Linked DNA regions of Geothrix sp. 21YS21S-2. The protein of the gene in region 1 interacts with the protein of each later gene in a pairwise test. Links are inferred from orthologs where the notes say so. Each region holds a gene or a part of one and is shown on either strand. Other genes may lie near its edges.

Region 1 (4,358 bases):
GTGCGTCAAGCCCAAGGACCTGGGCCCGCTCCTGGAGACCCTGGCCGCCGCCGGGGCCCTGGACCACAGGCCCCTGGTGGTGTCCATCGCCGCCGGCACCGACCTGGCCTTCCTGGAGGCCCGGGTCCCCGCGGGCACCCCGGTCATCCGGGCCATGCCCAACACGCCCTGCAGCATCCGCATGGGCACCATCGTCCTGGCGCCCGGCGCCCACGCGGGGGACGAGCACCTCGCCCTGGCCCGCACCTTCTTCGAGCCCCTGGGCGCCGTGCTGGACCTGGAGGAGCACCACTTCGACGCCGTCACGGGCCTGTCGGCCAGCGGTCCCGCCTTCATCTTCGTGATCCTCGAGGCCCTGGCCGAGGGCGGCGTGCAGTGCGGCCTGCCCCGGGGCGTGGCGGTGGAGCTGGCGGCGCGCATGACGGTGGGCGCCGCCTCCATGGTGCTGCAGACCGGGCGCCACCCCGCGGCCCTCAAGGACGAGGTGACCACCCCCGCCGGGTGCACCATCGCCGGCCTCCTGGCCCTGGAGGACGGGCGCATCCGCTCCGTCATCGCCCGGGGCATCGAGCGCGCCTCCCAGGTGGCCAGCGGGCTGGGCCGATGAAAAGGGCGGCCCCCCAGCGCATCGTGGTCAAGGCCGGCACCCAGGTGCTGCTTTCCGGGGACGGCTTTCCCTCCCTGGGGCGGATCTTCGCCCTGGTGGAGTCCCTGGCGTCCCTGCGCCGCCAGGGCCGGGACGTGCTCCTGGTCAGTTCGGGCGCCGTGGGACTGGGGGCCCGGCGCCTGGGGCTCCCCACGCGGCCCGGCACCCTCTCCCTCCAGCAGGCCTGCGCGGCGGTGGGGCAGGGGGAGCTCATGGCCCTCTACCAGTCCGCCTTCGGGCGCCTGGACACGGTCTGCGCCCAGGTGCTCCTCACGCAGGAGGACTTCTCCGACCCCGAGCGCCGCTCCAACCTGCGCGCGACGCTGGAAAAGCTCCTGAAGATGGGCGTCATCCCCATCATCAACGAGAACGACACCGTGGCGACGCTGGAACTGGGCCGCATGAAGGTCTTCGGGGACAACGACAAGCTGGGGGCCCTGGTGGCCGCGGGCCTGGGCGCGGATCTGCTGCTGATCCTGTCGGACGTGGACGGCCTCCACGAGCGCAATCCCCAGCACGACCCCGAGGCGCCGCTCCTGCGGGAAGTTGCGGCGATCACCCCGGAGATCCTGGCCCGGGCCCAGGGTTCGGGCGCCCGGGGCCGGGGCGGCATGGCCACCAAGCTGGAATCGGCGCGCCTTTGCATGGAGTCCGGCGTGGCCGTGGTCATCGCCCGGGGCGAAGGGAGCGGCACCCTGGAGCGCGTGGTGTCGGGCGAGGCGCAATGCACCCGCTTCCTGGCGGGTCCCCGGCCCAAGGGCGATCCCCTGGGCCCCTGGCTCAAGGAGAAGCGGCCATGACCACCGTGCGCGACAAGGCCCGGCGGGCCCGGGCCGCCTCGAACCTCCTGGGCGCCGCCTCCGTCCAGGCCCGCAACGGGGCGCTGCGGCGCGCCGCCGCGGACCTGCGGGCGGCGGGTCCCGCCCTCCTCGCGGCCAACGCCCTGGACCTGGATGCGGCCCGCGCCCTCCTGGCCGCGGGCGGACTGGACGCCTCGGCCTTCCAGCGCCTGAAGCTGGACGCCGCCAAGGTGGAGGAGATGGCCCTGGGACTGGAGGCCGTGGCCGGGCTCAAGGACCCCCTGGGGCGCGTGGACCTGCGCAGGCTCCTGGACGAGGGCCTCCTCCTGGAGCGCGTGAGCGTGCCTCTCGGCGTGCTGGCGGTGATCTTCGAGAGCCGGCCCGACGCCGCCGTGCAGATCGGCGCCCTGGCCATCAAGAGCGGCAACGCCGCCCTCCTCAAGGGGGGAAGCGAGGCCGCCGCGTCGGTGGGCGCGCTGGTGGGGCTCCTGCGCGGGGCCCTGGAGGCCGGGGGCCTTCCCGCCGACGCCCTGCAGCTCCTCCAGGGCCGGGCCGACGTGGACGAACTCCTGGCGCTGGACGCGGACGTGGACCTGGTCATCCCCCGGGGGTCGTCCGCCCTGGTGCGCTCCATCAAGGCGCGCACCCGCATCCCCGTGCTGGGCCACGCCGAGGGCATCTGCCACCTCTTCATCGACGCCGCCGCGGACCCCGCCATGGCCGTGGCCCTGGCCCGGGACGGCAAGCTCCAGTACCCCGCCGCCTGCAACGCCGTCGAGACGGTGCTGGTGCACCGGGCCTGCGCCCCCGGCATCCTGCCCCTCCTGGCCCGCAGCCTGCCGGAGGCCGAGCTGCGCGGGTGCCCGCGCTGCCTCGCCCTCGTTCCGGACCTGCTCCCCGCCACCGAAGCGGACTGGGACGCGGAGTACGGCGCGCCCGTCCTCGCCCTGCGGATCGTGGACGATCTGGACGCCGCCCTGGCCCACATCCGCGCCCACGGCAGCGGCCACACCGAGGCCATCGTCACGGAGGACCCGGAGGCGGCCGAGCGTTTCCTGCGCGAAGTGGACGCCGCAGGCGTCTACCACAACGCCTCCACCCGCTTCGCGGACGGCTACCGCTACGGGTTCGGCGCCGAGGTGGGCATCAGCACCTCCCGCATCCACGCCCGGGGCCCGGTGGGCATCGAGGGCCTGGTCACCGTGAAGTACCTCCTGCGCGGCAGCGGCCAGGTCGTGGCGGACTACGCGGGGCCCGGCGCCAGGCCCTTCCGCCACGAGGACCTCTTCAGTCCAGGGGGATGACCTTCACGTACCAGGTGGAGCCCGCGACCGGGTGCTTCAGGCGCACCGCGCCGCCCAGCATGCCGGGCTGGCGCTCCGCGGGGAGCTGCACGACGTAGGCGCATTCCCCCAGGGCGCCGCCCGCGGCCCGGGCGGCCTCCTTGAAGCCGTCCCCGTCCTGGCCGCCCACCACCTCGACGGCGTAGGTGAATGCGGGCCCCTGGGGGCTCCAGGGGTTCCGGGAGGCGTCCCTGCGCAGGGCGGCCTCCAGGCCGGCCTTGACCTCCTGGGGAGAGCGGCCCTTGAGCAGGTCGCACTCGCCCGCGAGGGCGTACAGTCCGGAATTCAGGTTGGCGACGGCGCCCTTGTCCCGGGCCCGGTCCCGCTGGCCGAGGAAGGCCGGGATGGCGATGGCGCTGGCGATGCCGAGGACCGCCAGGAGGGGGAGGATGGCCAGGGCGATGATGGCCATCACCAGCCCGCCGCTGCCCGGCTTCAGGTAGGCGCCGGGGTTCTCCCGCGCCAGGCGCTGGGCCTTCTGGTTCTGGACGATGGCCGCGACGCCCAGGCCGAGGGCCACGGGAAAGCAGAGGAACATGCTGAGCAGGGACCACAGGCCGCAGTGGAACGCGGCCCGGGCCCCCGGCGCGGGGGACGGGGCGGCTTCGGGGATGGGCGGCGGCGCCGGGGCGTCGAGGAGGGTCGCCGCCGGGACCCAGCCCGCGAGATGGGAGGCCCACAGCAGGCTTGTGGGGCCGATGACGCCGCTGCGGTAGGCGGCCTCGATGTCCGCCCAGGCCACCGGGCCCGTCCTGTCCTGCCCTCCGGTCGAGTAGTACCATGCCACGTCCAAGCCGGCCTCCTGGAGGAGATGATAGCTAGAACCGGTACGTGAAGCCCATGCCAAGCGTGCGCGCCTTGATGTCCTGGCTGAGCGGGGAGTAGCTGTACCGGCCCTCCCACCCGAGCGAGGCGGTGACGCGCACGCCCGCGCCCAGGGACAGGCCCAGCCGGGTGGTGTCCCCGGAGCCCATGCCCACGGTCTGCGTCGACCAGCGCAGGACGGAGGCCCCGCCCACCAGGTAGAACGAATCCAGGCGCCCCGGGAGGTGGTGGAGGTAGTCGCAGCCCAGGCCCAGGCTGGAGTATCTGTTCTCGATTCCCGCCAGCTTGAGCACCGGGAAGAAGCTCAGGTCGGCCCGGGGCCGCAGGGTGTCGCCGTTGACCAGGGCGATCTCCGTGTGGACGCCCAGGCCGTAGCCCAGCCGTCCTCCGGCCACGTCCCTGAGTCCGCCCTGGGGTGAGCTCACCTGGAGCTGCACCCTCAGGTCCGCTCCCGCCAGGGTGGCGGCGCAGGCCAGTGCGATCATCGTCTTGCGCATGCCCAAGCTCCTCAGCCCATGACCTTGTAGCGGTGGCCCTTGTTGTCCGTGGCGACGCCCATGATCCCGGCCCGGTCGCCGCGGAAGAGGAACACCCCGTCGATGACCGTGCCCTTGCTGCCGTAGAGGAGGAACATGCCGTAGTTCCCCGCCAGGGACTCCAGGTCCACGCCGTAGCTCGCGCCCCAGCTCCACCGGGCCGCGAGCGCGTCGCCCGAGGTGGAGGGCAGGGAGGCCCAGGCGCCGG
Region 2 (2,967 bases), 2.0 Mb from region 1 along the record:
GCTTCGCAGGCCTTGCCGCGGATGTCGATGTGGATGCGGGAGCCCAGGGGGGCGTGGCTGACGGGCACGTAGGCCAGGCCCAGGTTGAAGCCGCAGGTGGTGCTGGGGGAGCCGCTGGTGACGTAGCCGGCCTTCCTGCCGTCCACGAGGACGTCCATGTGGTCGCGGGCGATCTCGCGCTTCTCCAGCATGCGGAAGCCCACCAGCCGGCGGCTGAAGCCCTGCTCCTTGAGGGTGGCCAGGGCCTCCCGGCCCAGGAACTCGCCCTTGTTGAGCTTGATGATCCAGCCCAGGTCCGCTTCCAGGGCGTTGGTGGTGTCGTCGATCTCGTGGCCGTAGAGGGCCATCTTGGCTTCCAGGCGCAGGGTGTTGCGGCAGCCCAGGCCGGTGGGCACGAGGCCCAGCGGCTTGCCGCTCTGCATGAGCTCGTTCCAGACCCACTCGGTCTTCTCGGCCGGGCAGTAGATCTCGAAGCCGTCCTCGCCGGTGTAGCCGGTGCGGGCGAACATGACGGGCATGCCCTTGAACTTCCCGAAGGCGAACCAGTAGTACTTGATCTGGGAGAGGTCGATGTCCACCAGGGGCTGGAGCACGTCGATGGAGAGGGGTCCCTGGAGGGCCACCTGGCCCGTCTGGTCGCTTTCGTTGGTGACCTCCACGTCCCACTTGGCGGCGTGCTCCTTCACCCAGGCGAAGTCCTTGTCCACGTTGGAGGCGTTCACCACGAGCAGGAAGTGGTCGTCGGCGATCTTGTGGAGGAGCAGGTCGTCCACGAAGGTGCCGTTCTCGTACAGGAAGGCGGTGTAGTGGATCTGCCCGTGGGCCAGCTTCACCACGGCGTTGGGGGTGAGCCAGTCCAGGAAGGCCATGGCCTGGGGGCCCTTGACGCGGATCTCGCCCATGTGGCTCACGTCGAAAAGGCCGACCTTGGTGCGCACGGCGACGTGCTCGGCGATGATGCCGGCGGGGTACTGGACGGGCATGTCCCAGCCGCCGAAGTCCACCATCTTGGCCCCGAGGGCCCGGTGGACGGCGTTGAGGGGGGTCTTCAAGAGTTCGGACATGGCTTCTCCATCAGTTGGGCAAGTTGAACGTATCGGATCTTTGATTGTAGGTCATACCCCGGGGTTTTCACATCCTCCGGAGCCAGGGAAGCACACCCGGCAGGTCCCACGCCAGGCTCCAGAGCCCTCCGGGCTCCCGCCGGGCCTCCAGGGCCACGGCCTGGGGCAGGATCTCCACGCCCCCTTCCAGGGCCCGGTCCAGCTCGGCGGCGTAGTCCGGGTCGATCTCCCGCGCCGCGTCGAAGCCCGTCACGTCGCCCCGGTGCACGAAGAACACGATGGCCGCGCGGTGCCCGAGGCGCACCATGGCCCGGAGCTCGCGCAGGTGCTTGGCGCCGCGCAGGCTCACGGCGTCAGGGAAGCACGCCAGGTCCCCCACGCGCATGGTGGCGTTCTTGACCTCGATGTAGACGCAGCGGTCCTCGGCGTCCCGGGCCAGCACGTCGATGCGGCTCCGCTCGTCGCCGTACTTCTGCTCGGTGAGCACCGAATGGAGTCCGGGCAGGCCCGGCAGGCGGTCCTGGCGGGCGGCCTCGGCCACCACCCGGTTGGGCATGCCGGTCTCCACCCCCACCCAGGCCCCCCCGCGGTTGCAGGCCAGCCAGGTGTAGGCCAGCTTGCGGGCGGGGTTGGCGCTGGGTTCCAGCAGCACGGCGTCGCCCGGTTCCCAGGACGTGGCCATGGTGCCGGTGTTGGTGCAGTGGGCCGTGGCGACGGACCCGTCCTCCAGCTCCACGTCGGCGAGGAAACGCTTGTACCGCTTGAGGATGACTCCGGGCACGAGGCCCTTTTTCCGGATCAGCATAGGTACCAGTCTGCCGGGGAGCCCGCCTTGGCAACATGATTAAATTATTTATGCCGGCTGGCGGTCCGCAGGACCGGGAGGTAGGCCAGGAAGGCCGCGGCCAGCACCGCCATGGCCACCTTGAGTCCCACCAGGTCCGCCAGGGCCGACCCCGCCATGGGGCCCACCATCAGGCCCAGGGAGAACGCGATGTTGAGCAGGGAGAACACCGACCCGAAGTCGGTGCTCCCCTTCCCCTCCACGTGCCCGGCCAGGGCGGGCCCGCAGGGGGACATGAGCAGGCTGCAGGTGCTCCCCATGGCCAGCATGAAGGCGTACACGGCCGCGCGGCCAGGGAGGACGGCCGCCGTGGCCAGCAGGACCGCGGCCAGCACCATGCCCAGGCTCAGCGGCCCCCGGGGCCCGCGGCGGTCGGTCCAGTGGCCCACGAGGGGCGAGGTGACGATGCTGGCCAGGGCCGTGGTGGTGAAGGCCAGGCCGATGGCCATGGCGTCCATGCCCAGGTGCAGGGACAGGTGGAGGGGCAGCACCGCCTCCAGCACCGCCCCCAGGAGCGAGCCCATGACCATGGCTCCCGCGAACACCCGCACCGTGCCGTCCTTCAGGAGGCCCAGGTAGCCCGTCCCCGAGGGCTGGGCCGGGGGGTCCGCGGGCAGGAGGGTGAGGCGCACCACGGCGTCCAGCACCGCCAGGCCCGCGGCGAAGAGGAAGGCGGCGCGGATGTCCCAGACGCGGGTCATCCACCCCGCGAAGGCCGGGCCCAGGAACAGGCCGATGTTGGCGCAGGCGAAGACCGTGCTCATGGCCTTGCCCCGCTGGTTGGAGGGGAAGTGGTCCGCGACCATGGACAGGCCCGCCACCCAGGTGGCGGCCGCGGCGATGCCCTGGAGGACCCGGGCCACCAGGAGCAGGGGAAAGCTCCCCGCGAAGGCGAAGAGGATGGTGGCTGCCCCGAAGCCCACCAGGCCCCCCAGGAAGGGTCCGCGGCGCCCGCGGCGGTCCGCCCAGGTGCCCAGGGGGAGCGCTGCCAGCAGCAGGGCCCCGGCGTAGCTTCCGAAGAGGAAGCCCAGCTGGGTCTGGCTCAGTCCGTGGAGCCGC

What was found.
Region 2: the proteins of RAH40_RS16055 (region 1) and sfsA interact in binary tests that used the Escherichia coli proteins (3 or more experiments, as listed by UniProt). The link is inferred for Geothrix sp. 21YS21S-2 from one-to-one orthologs.

Annotation. Positions count from the first base shown.
Region 1 is NZ_CP132910.1:3,634,140-3,638,497, forward strand. What follows is about bases 597-3,596. They hold RAH40_RS16055 (glutamate-5-semialdehyde dehydrogenase), read left to right. Parts: upstream 597-1,442; coding sequence 1,443-2,750; downstream 2,751-3,596. Other genes in these bases: proC (pyrroline-5-carboxylate reductase), read left to right, coding at 597-607; proB (glutamate 5-kinase), read left to right, coding at 604-1,446; RAH40_RS16060 (DUF4339 domain-containing protein), read right to left, coding at 2,734-3,576. Also shown: more of proC, read left to right, coding at 1-596; RAH40_RS16065 (outer membrane beta-barrel protein), read right to left, coding at 3,608-4,111; RAH40_RS16070 (hypothetical protein), read right to left, coding at 4,123-4,358. UniProt on the Escherichia coli protein: Catalyzes the NADPH-dependent reduction of L-glutamate 5-phosphate into L-glutamate 5-semialdehyde and phosphate. The product spontaneously undergoes cyclization to form 1-pyrroline-5-carboxylate.
Region 2 is NZ_CP132910.1:1,612,575-1,615,541, forward strand. It holds sfsA (DNA/RNA nuclease SfsA), read right to left. Parts: upstream 1,870-2,967; coding sequence 1,132-1,869; downstream 1-1,131. Other genes in the region: gcvT (glycine cleavage system aminomethyltransferase GcvT), read right to left, coding at 1-1,064; RAH40_RS07360 (MFS transporter), read right to left, coding at 1,914-2,967. UniProt on the Escherichia coli protein: Binds to DNA non-specifically. Could be a regulatory factor involved in maltose metabolism.